Regions from separate parts of the Pseudomonas asplenii genome, predicted to be linked through region 1. Evidence: predicted binding sites of a transcription regulator. Region 1 holds the regulator's gene; each other region holds the start of a gene.
The links. Region 1 encodes sigma-54, which starts transcription at its own class of promoters, with help from an activator protein. Its sites were predicted from a motif close to ANTGGCATNNANNTTGCTNT; they were not measured.

Region 1 (3,008 bases):
TCCTGCATTTCCAGATCTGGCACTTCACGGCTGATCAGGTTGGCAATTTGTTCGAGGGCACGCTTCTTACTGCCACCCGGCACGTTCACCAGGGAACGGCCGGGGGTCAGGATGTTTTCAAGTCGAATCATGGGAGGGAGTTAACGACCCGTACCTTGGAGCAGGTGCAGGTTCTTTTCCTTATGCTTTTTCAGTTGGCGGTCCAGCTTGTCGGTCAGCAGGTCGATGGCTGCATACATATCATCATGTTCTGCATTGGCGACGACCTCACCACCGTGGATGTGCAAAGTGGCTTCGATTTTCTGCTTCAGTTTTTCGACGGCCATTGTCACCTGTACATTGGTGATCTTGTCGAAATGGCGTTCCAATCGGTTGAGCTTTTCGCCGATATAGGCCCGCAGTGGTTCGGTCACTTCCAGTTGGTGTCCACTGATATTGACTTGCATACAGCTTCTCCTTCGTTGCCAGTGCATAAAGCGGCAAGCCTGGTGGCTTGCCACTGGAACGCTGTGGCACGCCCGGCGGTTACATCAACCGCTTCCGTTCGCTGGAAGGCGCGATCCCGAGGGACTCGCGGTACTTGGCGACGGTACGACGGGCGACCTGAATGCCTTGTGCCTCCAGTAAACCAGCGATCTTGCTGTCGCTCAACGGCTTTTTCTGATTTTCCGCTGCAACCAGTTTCTTGATGATCGCGCGGATCGCCGTGGACGAGCATTCACCGCCTTCGGAGGTGCTGACATGGCTCGAGAAAAAGTATTTCAGTTCGTAGATACCACGCGGGGTATGCATGAATTTCTGGGTGGTGACCCGGGAAATGGTCGATTCATGCATGCCCACGGCTTCGGCGATGTCGTGCAGCACCAGTGGCTTCATCGCTTCGTCGCCGTACTCCAGGAAGCCGCGCTGGTGCTCGACGATCTGGGTGGCTACCTTCATCAACGTCTCGTTGCGGCTCTGCAGGCTCTTGATGAACCAGCGCGCCTCCTGCAACTGGTTGCGCATGAAGGTGTTGTCGGCGCTGGTGTCGGCGCGGCGGACAAAGCCGGCGTATTGTGGGTTGACCCGCAAGCGTGGCACCGATTCCTGGTTCAGCTCCACCAGCCAGCGCTCGTTGTCCTTGCGCACGATCACGTCGGGCACCACGTATTCGGCTTCGGTCGACTCGATCTGCGAGCCCGGGCGCGGGTTGAGACTCTGCACCAGTTCGATGACCTGGCGAAGTTCGTCTTCCTTGAGTTTCATGCGCCGCATCAACTGGCTGTAGTCGCGGCTGCCCAGCAGGTCGATGTAATCGGTGACCAGACGCTTGGCCTCGTTCAGCCACGGGGTCTTGGCTGACAATTGGCGCAGTTGCAGCAACAGGCATTCACCGAGGTTGCGCGCGCCGATACCGGCTGGCTCGAATTGCTGGATGCGGTGCAGGACGGCTTCGATTTCGTCGAGTTCGATGTCCAGTTCCGGGTCGAACGCTTCGAGGATTTCCTCAAGGGTCTCGTCCAGGTAGCCCTGGTTGTTGATGCAATCGATCAGCGTCACGGCGATCAGGCGATCGGTGTCGGACATCGGTGCCAGGTTCAGTTGCCACAGCAGGTGGCTTTGCAGGCTTTCACCGACGGAAGTACGGGTGGTGAAGTCCCACTCGTCGTCATCGTTGCCGGGCAGGCTGCTGGCGCTGGTCTGGTAAACGTCTTCCCAGGCGGTATCGACCGGGAGTTCGTTGGGAATGCGTTCGTTCCATTCACCTTCGTCGATGTTGTCGACGGTGGGTGCGGTTTCCTGCTGATAGGAGGTTTCCGGAACTTCGGCAGTAGTCTTTTGCTCGGCGTTGTCGGCCAGTGGATCGCTGTTATCGAAGTCGTCGCCTTCTTCCTGGCGTTCGAGCATCGGATTGGATTCCAGGGCCTCCTGGATTTCCTGCTGAAGATCCAGAGTCGACAATTGGAGCAGGCGGATGGCCTGTTGCAGCTGCGGTGTCATCGTCAGCTGCTGGCCCATTTTAAGGACGAGCGATGGTTTCATGGCAGGGGCTTAACACCTTATTCGCCGGCGCGCATGCGCCATCCACTACAGGGCGCCGGAGCGCCAAACATAAGCAAATTATATGCCTGAAATCCGAGTGTTTGCCTAGAGCGCTGTAACAATAAAACAGTGGTTTTTATCGAACATTCATGCGCTCAGGCGAGTATTGGGCATCCAGATGCTTACAGGCGGAACTCGTGGCCCAGATAGACTTCCTTGACCAGTTCGTTGGCCAGGATAGTGGCCGAATCGCCTTCGGCGATCAGCTGCCCATCGTTGACGATATAGGCGGTTTCGCAGATATCCAGGGTCTCGCGGACGTTGTGGTCGGTGATCAGTACACCGATGCCCTTGGCCTTGAGGTGGTGGATGATCTGCTTGATGTCGCCCACGGAAATCGGGTCGACGCCAGCGAAGGGCTCATCGAGCAGGATGAACTTCGGCGCGGTGGCCAGGGCGCGGGCGATTTCCACGCGGCGCCGCTCACCACCGGACAGGCTCATGCCGAGGTTGTCGCGGATGTGGCTGATATGGAACTCCTGCAGCAGGCTCTCCAGCTCCTGGCGGCGAGCGGCCTTGTCGAGTTCCTTGCGTGTTTCCAGGATTGCCATGATGTTGTCGGCCACCGACAGCTTGCGAAAGATCGAGGCTTCCTGTGGCAGATAACCGATCCCGGCGCGCGCGCGGCCGTGCATCGGCTGGTGGCTGACGTCCTGCTCGTCGATCAGCACGCGGCCCTGATCGGCCTGGACCAGCCCGACGATCATGTAGAAGCAGGTGGTCTTGCCGGCACCGTTGGGGCCGAGCAGACCGACGATCTGGCCGCTTTCGATCGACAGGCTGACGTCACGCACCACCTGGCGACTCTTGTAGGCTTTGGCCAGATGCTGGGCTTTCAAAGTTGCCATTACTGGGCCTTTTGCTCGTCGGTTTTCTTTTTCGGCTGGATCACCATGTCGATGCGCTGGCGCGGCGTGGTGATCGGA
Region 2 (3,008 bases), 390 kb from region 1:
GTAATTTGGATTTCGAACAGTTCCGGGTCTTCCTGGAAAAGGCCTGTGGCATTCTGCTCGGTGAAAACAAGCAATATCTGGTTTCCAGCCGTCTCAACAAGCTGATGGAGCAGAATGGCATCAAATCCCTGGGCGAGTTGATCCAGAGGATCCAGACCCAGCCACGTAGCGGCTTGCGCGAGCAGGTGGTGGATGCCATGACGACCAACGAAACCCTGTGGTTTCGTGATACCTATCCGTTTGAGGTGCTCAAGAACAAGGTATTGCCCGAGGCGATCAAGGCCAGCCCTGGGCAGCGCCTGCGCATCTGGTCGGCCGCCTGTTCATCGGGGCAGGAGCCCTACTCGATCTCGATGTCGATCGACGAGTTCGAGCGGACCAACATGGGCCAATTGAAGTCCGGCGTGCAGATTGTCGCCACCGACCTGTCGGGACTGATGCTGAACAACTGCAAGACCGGCGAGTACGACAGCCTGGCCATTGGTCGCGGCCTCTCGCCCGATCGCCTGCAGCGCTACTTCGATACCAAGGGTCCGGGCCGCTGGGCGGTCAAGGCGCCGATACGCAATCGGGTCGAGTTCCGCTCGTTCAACCTGCTGGACAGCTATGCCAGTCTGGGCAAGTTCGACATCGTGTTTTGCCGCAATGTGCTGATCTACTTCTCGGCTGAAGTGAAGAAGGACATCCTGATGCGCATCCACGGCAGTCTCAAGCCGGGTGGCTATCTGTTCCTGGGAGCTTCCGAAGCCCTCAACGGTCTGCCGGACCACTACCAGATGGTGCAATGCAGCCCGGGCATTATCTACAAGGCCAAGTAGCCAACGGTTCGACATCCCAGCGGGAGCCCATCAGGCTCCCGTTTTTTTTGCCGCCACCCTTGCCGCTTTGCTGACGCCCGGCGGAAATGCTTTGCCGCTTTTCTGGCATTGCCAGCGGCACCACCACCCCAAAAGCCCGGGTTTACGGGGGTTTTAAAAAGTGGCACGCGGCTTGCTATTGCTTTGTCAACGAAAAGCCTGTTCCGACGATCAGGTCAACTCTTGAAGGTTTCCCGGCATGAGCATCAGTTTCGACAAAGCGCTCGGTATCCACGAACAGGCCCTGAGCTTCCGCGCCCAGCGTGCTGAAGTTCTGGCCAACAACATCGCCAACGCCGATACCCCGAACTACAAGGCTCGGGACATGGATTTTTCCTCCGTGCTCGCCGAGCAGAGCGAAAAGGCCAAGAACGGCAGCTTCGCTCTCAATACCACCAACAGCCGCCATATCGAAGCCCAGGGGCTGAGCAATGGCGATGCTGGATTGCAATACCGTACGCCGATGCAGCCGTCGATCGACCAGAACACCGTGGATGCGCAGATCGAACAATCGAACTATGCGCAGAACGCGGTCGATTTCCAGGCCAGCTTCACCCTGCTCAACAGTAAATTCAAAGGGCTGGTTTCAGCCCTTCGTGGAGAGTAAGCCATGTCCCTTGCCAGTGTTTTCAACATTGCCGGTAGTGGCATGAGTGCTCAGACCACTCGGCTGAACACCGTCGCCAGTAACATCGCCAACGCCGAAACCGTTTCGTCGAGCATCGACAAGACCTACCGTGCACGTCACCCGGTCTTCGCCACCATGTTCCAGAACGGCCAGGCCGGCGGCAGTGACTCGCTGTTCCAGGACCAGGGCGCAGCAGGCCAGGGCGTGCAGGTGCTGGGTGTGGTCGAAGACCAGAGCAACCTCGAGGCCCGCTACGAGCCGAACCACCCGGCAGCCGATGCCAAGGGTTACGTTTACTACCCGAACGTCAACGTGGTCGAGGAAATGGCCGACATGATTTCTGCCAGCCGTTCGTTCCAGACCAACGCGGAAATGATGAACACCGCCAAAACCATGATGCAGAAGGTCCTGACCCTCGGTCAGTGATAAGGGGCGATAGACATGAGTGTTACCAACTCCACCAGTAGCTCCGCTCTCAACGACATCCTGGCGGCTTCCAACGCCAAGGTCGCGAACAAGACCAGCACCGACTCGCTGGGCAACGCGATCAGCAGTGCCTCCGGTGGTCAGGCCCTGGGCAAGGATGCGTTCCTGCAACTGCTGGTGACCCAGCTCAAGAACCAGAACCCGCTGGACCCGCAGGACAACAGTGCCTTCGTTGCACAGTTGGCCCAGTTCAGCAGCCTGGAAGGCATCACCACGCTCAACTCCAGCGTCAACAACATTACCAGTGCGTTTCAGTCGTCCCAGGCCTTGCAGGCCTCGTCGCTGGTCGGCCGCTCGGTCATCGTGCCGACCAGTCAGGCAGTGGTCGATACCAGCAAGAGCTTTACCGGCACCGCCGTGATTACCGGTGCCACTGATAGCACGACGCTGAAGATCAGCGACTCCACCGGAAAAGTGGTCCGTACCATCGACCTGGGTGCCCAGACCGGGACCAGCAATGCCGCCTTCGCGTGGGATGGCAAGGACGACTCCGGGACCTTGCTCGCGAGTGGTACCTATACCTTCAGTGCGACTGCCAACCTCAAGGGCTCCACGGACTCGACAGCCCTGGTGACCAACCTGCCAGCGACCGTCAGCAGCGTAAGCCTGGCTCAGAATGGCGGTGAAATGATGCTCAACCTGGCTGGCCTGGGCAGTATTGCTCTGTCCAAAGTTCAGACCATTGGCCTGTAAGAGCCGACCAACGCGAAACAAAGGAGAGAAGCATGTCTTTTAATATCGGTTTGAGCGGTCTCAATGCGGCCCAGAAACAGCTCGACGTTACCGGCAACAACATTGCCAACGTCAACACCACCGGCTTCAAATCGTCCCGTGCGGAATTCGAAGACGTCTACTCGGCGACCAAGCTCGGCGTATCGTCCAAGACCATCGGCAACGGCGTGCGGCTGGCCAACGTTTCGCAGAACTTCGGCAACGGTGGCATGAACGTCACTGGCAACGCGCTGGACATGGGTATCCAGGGTAACGGCTTCTTCACCCTGAGCACCAACGGTTCCCTGAGCTACACCCGCGCCGGT
Region 3 (3,008 bases), 1.4 Mb from region 1:
ATTTGGTCAGGGCGACCTGGTCGGCGATGGTCAGGCGTTCACTGATGGTCTGCAGCAGCGGGGCCAGGCTTTCGGGGGCGGGCGGGGGGGCGGCCAGCGCGCTGGTGCTGACGATAGTGGCAAACAGCAGGCTGGCAATGCGGTTGTGCGGTGACATCGTGGGCTCCGAGTTTTCCGTGGGCGAGGGCAGGGGCCAGAGTTAACGTCACAAGGCCCTGTCAGCGCCAGCGCATTTTTATCGAATACCGCTGTCGGCGTCCGGTTTTTCCAGCGCCCATGAAAAATGCCCCGCATCTTTCGATGCGGGGCATTTTCTCAAGCTGCGCCCGCTTGCACGGGCGCCACCGGATTAGCAGCTGTAGTACAGCTCGTATTCCAGTGGGTGTACGAAGGTACGCACCTTGATTTCTTCTTCGCTCTTCAGTTCGATGTAGGCATCGATGAAGTCGTCGCTGAAAACGCCGCCTTTGGTCAGGAACGCACGACCTTTGTCCAGCTCTTCCAGGGCTTCTTTCAGGCTACCGCAAACCTGTGGGATTTCCTTGGCCTCTTCAGGCGGCAGGTCGTACAGGTTCTTGTCGGCGGCATCGCCTGGGTGGATCTTGTTCTGGATGCCGTCCAGGCCGGCCATCATCAGAGCAGCGAAGGCCAGGTATGGGTTGGCAGCCGGGTCCGGGAAGCGTGCTTCGATACGACGAGCCTTGGGGCTGTTGACGTAAGGAATACGGATCGAGGCGGAGCGGTTACGAGCCGAGTAGGCCAGCATCACTGGAGCTTCGAAGCCTGGGACCAGACGCTTGTAGGAGTTGGTCGAAGGGTTGGTGAAGCCGTTCAGGGCCTTGCCGTGCTTGATGATGCCGCCGATGAAGTACAGAGCGGTATCGGACAGGCCGGCATAACCTTCGCCGGAGAAGGTGTTCTTGCCATCTTTGGAGATGGACATGTGAACGTGCATACCCGAGCCGTTGTCGCCGTACAGCGGTTTTGGCATGAAGGTAGCGGTACGGCCGTAGGCATCAGCCACGTTGTGTACGCAGTACTTCAGGGTCTGAACTTCGTCAGCCTTGGCAACCAGGGTGTTGAACTTCACGCCGATTTCGTTCTGGCCGGCAGTCGCCACTTCGTGGTGGTGAACTTCGACGGTCTGACCCATCTCTTCCAGTGCGTTGCACATGGAGGTACGGATTTCGTGGTCGTGGTCGAACGGTGGAACCGGGAAGTAGCCGCCTTTGATACCTGGACGGTGGCCCTTGTTGCCGCCTTCCACGTCCTGGTCGGACATCCAGGAACCTTGTTCCGAGAAGATCTTGAACATGGAGCCGGAGATGTCGGACTTGAACTTGACCGAATCGAAGATGAAGAACTCAGGCTCTGGACCGAAGAAGGCGGTGTCGCCGATACCGGTCGATTTCAGGTATTCCTCGGCACGACGGGCGATTGCACGTGGGTCGCGATCGTAGCCTTGCATGGTCGACGGCTCGATGACGTCGCAGACCAGGATCAGGGTTGGCTCTTCGGTGAACGGGTCGAGCACGGCAGTGCTGTCGTCCGGCATCAGGATCATGTCGGAGGCTTCGATGCCTTTCCAGCCAGCAATGGAGGAACCGTCGAACATCTTGCCGATTTCGAAGAATTCGTCGTCCAGCGCATCACGGGCCGGCATGGTCACGTGGTGCTGAGTACCTTTGGTGTCCGTGAAGCGCAGATCAATCCATTTAACGTCATGATCTTTGATGAGTTGAACCGACTTCGACATGGTGTCCTCCGGGTGGCTTCGGGCTGGTAGTGGATGAGCCCTGAAATAGTAGTGATGCCGGCGCGAATAGTCGGCCAAGGCAACCTGCCTCACAAGGGAGCAAATTGCATGCCAGTGCCCCGTCATGGGTTTTTTGCCCCAATCTCAAGCGTTCCAGCCAGCATAGGGGAATTTCCGGGCATAGATTGCACCTTTGTAGTGCCAAAAAATGTCGAAACGACCTTTTTTGGTGCGACGAAAACCGTCCGTACAATAACTGGTCAAACCTTGAGCAATTTCCGCTATAATCCGCGCCCCACTTTTTCGGCCAGCCCGGCGCGCGCTGTTTTCATGAAACTAATCGTAAAAGTCTTCCCCGAAATCACCATCAAGAGTCGCCCTGTCCGGATGCGTTTCATCCGCCAGTTGGCGAAGAACATCCGTGCCGTGCTCAAAGATCTGGACCCGGCCGTGGTGGTGAATGGCGTGTGGGACAACCTCGAGCTGGAAACTGCGCTGACCGAGCCCAGGGCCTTGCAGGAGCTCAAGGAGCGCCTGTGCTGTACGCCGGGTATCGCGCACCTGCTGCAGGTCGACGAGTACCCGCTGGGCGACTTCGACGACATCACCGCCAAGTGCCTGCTGCACTATGCCGACGTGCTGCCGGGCACGATCTTTTCGGTGCGTTGCAAGCGTGGCGGCAAGCACAGTTTCAGCTCCATGGACGTCGAGAAATACGTCGGCAGCCGGCTGCGGCGTGAATGTGGTGCGGCGGGGATCTCCCTGAAAGACCCGCAGGTCGAGGTGCGAATCGAGATTCGCGACAAGCGGTTGTTCGTCATCCACGGCCAGCATGAAGGCCTCGGCGGCTTCCCGCTGGGCTCGGTGGAGCAGACCCTGACGCTGATGTCCGGTGGCTTCGATTCCACCGTCGCCGCCTATCAGATGATGCGTCGCGGTCTGATGACCCATTTCTGCTTCTTCAACCTGGGCGGCCGCGCCCATGAGCTGGGGGTGATGGAAGTCGCCCACTACCTGTGGAAGAAGTACGGCAGCTCCCATCGCGTGCTGTTCATCAGCGTACCGTTCGAGGAAGTGCTGGGAGAAATTCTCGGCAAAGTCGATAACGGTCATATGGGCGTCGTATTGAAGCGTATGATGTTGCGCGCGGCATCGTCGATGGCCGAACGGCTGCACATCGACGCGCTGGTGACCGGCGAGGCGATTTCCCAGGTGTCCAGCCAGACGCTGCCGAATCTGTCGGTGATCGACT
Region 4 (3,008 bases), 2.8 Mb from region 1:
CCACGAGATCGAGCAGCCGACTCGGAGCGACGCCAAGCAACTCGCGCACTTCCTTGGAAAAATGCGACGACGATGCATACCCGTATTCCAGCGCCACATCGGTCAGCGAGCCGCCGCCACGGATCATCCGCAGGAGCGCCTTGGCCGCGCGCCAGTCACGCAGTTCCGGCTTGGCCGCGCCGCCCAGTGCCTGGTGGCACAGGCGCCGAAAATGCGAGACCGAAACGCCATAGCGCCGTGCCAGACCGATCAGTTTTTCGCTGGCGGTACCCTGCTCCAGTAGAAACCGCACCAGCCAGTAACTCGCACTCTGACGCAGCACGCTGGCAAACAATTGATAGCCGGGATCGTCACGCAGGGCCTGTTCGATATACCAACGTTCCAGGGTGGCCCGGCTGCGGCTCACGACGAACGGCATCGGCAAGGCGGCCCAGGGTTGCGCGCAGGCGCGGTCACGTTCGAAGGCAACGCCCATGTCGATGAATACCTGCAGCTTCATCAGGCAGGTACCGGGCAACGCCGCACTGCTCCAATCGCCGGAAACCACCCTCAGCGCACTGCGCCCTACCACCAGCCCCTGCCAGTCGGACGGCAGGTAGCAACCGACCCTCAGCTCATCGCAAGCCAGGCATACACCGTCAGCGCCAGCCCGCACGAACGATACTCGCTGCGCGGAGAGCCCTCCGGGACACATCATCGCGAAGCGTTCGTCAGCCTGCACTCTGCATCCACCTGTCTGTCGATCAACCAGCGGCGATGATGGGCCGGTTTGCGTGCCAGATCATGATGAGAAGCTGATGGCCGCCCAGGACTGCCGGCGACAGTGGCATATGCCTTGCTAGAAACCTGCAAACCCTGGCCAACGGCGGCCGGGCTGCAAGGACAAAGACGTCGTAACCCGCCAGAGCCCAAGGTGCTGGTCGGGTACGGCGTTTTTTATGACAGAGTGAAAAGCCGATGAACGAACTTCCCGTCTCCCCCCTCGCCTGGGTCAACGGCAGCGATGCGCCGGAAAAGCCCAGCCTGGACCTCGGCTTCATGCCCCTGAGCGACTGCGCCTCGCTGGTGGTCGCCGCCACCCAGGGGTTTGCCCAGCCATACGGCCTGACCCTGAACCTCAAGCGCCAACCCTCCTGGGCCAGTCTGCGCGACAAGCTGGTCAGCGGCGAACTGGATGCCGCCCACAGCCTGTACGGCATGATCTATGCGGTGCACCTGGGCATCGGCGGCAGTCCGGCCACCGACATGGCGGTGCTGATGGGGCTGAACCAGAACGGCCAGAGCATCAACCTGTCGCCAGCCCTGCAGAAAGCCGGAGTGACCAGCCCTGAAGCACTGGACCGGCATGCGCACCAGAAAGGCGCAAGGCTGACCTTCGCCCAGACGTTCCCCACCGGCACCCACGCCATGTGGTTGTATTACTGGCTGGCCAGCCAGGGCATTCACCCCTTGCGCGACGTCAACAGTGTGGTGGTGCCGCCACCGCAAATGATCGCGCACCTGCAGGCCGGACGGATCGACGGTTTCTGCGTCGGCGAGCCCTGGAGCGACAGCGCGGTCAGGCAGGGACTGGGCTTTACCCTCACCACCAGCCAGGCGATCTGGCCCGATCACCCGGAAAAGGTGCTGGGCTGTACCCGCGCGTTCGTCGAACAGTACCCCAATACCGCGCGAGCCCTGGTGATGGCGGTTCTCGAAGCCAGCCGGTTCATCGAACAGAGCCCGGAAAACCGCCGCAGTACCGCACAATTGCTCAGTGGCGGCGACTATCTCGATGCGCCGCTGGAGCATATCCAGCCACGCCTGCTCGGCCACTACGAAGACGGCCTCGGCCAGCACTGGCAGGACCCGCACGCCTTGCGTTTCCACAATGCCGGCGCGGTGAACCTGCCCTACCTGTCCGACGGCATGTGGTTCATGACCCAGTTCCGCCGCTGGGGGCTGCTGCGCGAGGACCCCGATTACCTCGGCGTGGCCCGTCAGGTGCAACAACTGGCCCTCTATCGCCAGGCCGCCGACGCACTGGGCATCGAGCACGGTGCCGAGATGCGCAGCAGCCAACTGATCGATGGTCAGGTCTGGGATGGTACCGACCCGGTGTCCTACGCCCATGGTTTTCGCCTGCATGCCATGAGCGACGCGCCAAACGCGCTCGCGCGTCACTGACCGGAGGCCTGGACATGCTGCGTATCCTGCTGATCAACGATACCGCGAAAAAAGTCGGACGGCTCAAGGCCGCCCTGGTCGAGGCCGGTTTCGATGTCATCGACGAATCGGGGTTGACCATCGACCTGCCCGCACGGGTCGAAAGCGTACGCCCGGATGTGATCCTGATCGACACCGAATCGCCCAGCCGCGATGTGCTGGAACAGGTGGTGCTGGTCAGTCGCGACCAACCCCACCCCATCGTGATGTTCACCGACGAACACGACCCGGATGTGATGCGCCAGGCGATCAGGTCCGGTGTCAGCGCCTATATCGTCGAAGGCATCCAGGCCCAGCGCCTGCAGCCGATCCTCGACGTGGCCATGGCCCGTTTCGAGAGCGACCAGGCGTTGCGTGCCCAATTGCAGGCACGCGACCAGCAGTTGGCCGAACGCAAACGCATCGAACAGGCCAAGGGCCTGTTGATGAAAATGAAGAATTGCAAGGAAGAGGAGGCCTACACCCTGATGCGGCGCCAGGCCATGAGCCGCCAGCAGAAGCTGATCCAGGTCGCCGAACAGATCATTGCCATGAGCGAACTGCTCGGCTGACGCGCCCGTCTGGTCAACCACTCTGGCCCGGCTCTTGCTTATTCATGCTTGCAGGTAACCAACGGCGGTTGCCCCACTTTACGACAAAGACGTCGCCTCCCCTTCGCGCAAGCGCAGCGGGTAGCGACGTCTTTTGCGTTTTGGTCCCGTGAATGCGGGCCGGTGGTGCAGCCGTGCCGGCGCACCACTCGAGAGCCCCCTTGCGATAGCCCCCTTGAGACTCTTACCGCTGAGGTGCGTGATGAATACAAG

Region 2: flgB (flagellar basal body rod protein FlgB) is a predicted target of sigma-54. The motif match lies at 978-997, and genes of this name have one in related genera.
Region 3: glnA (type I glutamate--ammonia ligase) is a predicted target of sigma-54. The motif match lies at 1,853-1,872, and genes of this name have one in related genera.
Region 4: BLU37_RS28320 (CmpA/NrtA family ABC transporter substrate-binding protein) is a predicted target of sigma-54. The motif match lies at 823-842, and genes of this name have one in related genera.

Annotation. Positions count from the first base shown of each region.
Region 1 is NZ_LT629777.1:2,650,542-2,653,549, forward strand. It holds gene ptsN (PTS IIA-like nitrogen regulatory protein PtsN) at 1-131, opposite strand, end outside; gene hpf (ribosome hibernation-promoting factor, HPF/YfiA family) at 141-446, opposite strand; gene BLU37_RS12100 (RNA polymerase factor sigma-54) at 526-2,022, opposite strand; gene lptB (LPS export ABC transporter ATP-binding protein) at 2,205-2,930, opposite strand; gene lptA (lipopolysaccharide transport periplasmic protein LptA) at 2,930-3,008, opposite strand, start outside.
Region 2 is NZ_LT629777.1:3,040,205-3,043,212, forward strand. It holds gene cheR (protein-glutamate O-methyltransferase CheR) at 1-818, shown strand, start outside; gene flgB (flagellar basal body rod protein FlgB) at 1,057-1,464, shown strand; gene flgC (flagellar basal body rod protein FlgC) at 1,468-1,911, shown strand; gene BLU37_RS13950 (flagellar hook assembly protein FlgD) at 1,927-2,664, shown strand; gene flgE (flagellar hook protein FlgE) at 2,697-3,008, shown strand, end outside.
Region 3 is NZ_LT629777.1:1,228,056-1,231,063, reverse strand. It holds gene BLU37_RS05545 (chorismate mutase) at 1-157, opposite strand, end outside; gene glnA (type I glutamate--ammonia ligase) at 350-1,756, opposite strand; gene thiI (tRNA uracil 4-sulfurtransferase ThiI) at 2,087-3,008, shown strand, end outside.
Region 4 is NZ_LT629777.1:6,396,129-6,399,136, forward strand. It holds gene BLU37_RS28315 (helix-turn-helix domain-containing protein) at 1-694, opposite strand, end outside; gene BLU37_RS28320 (CmpA/NrtA family ABC transporter substrate-binding protein) at 958-2,166, shown strand; gene BLU37_RS28325 (ANTAR domain-containing response regulator) at 2,181-2,756, shown strand; gene BLU37_RS28330 (nitrate/nitrite transporter) at 2,998-3,008, shown strand, end outside.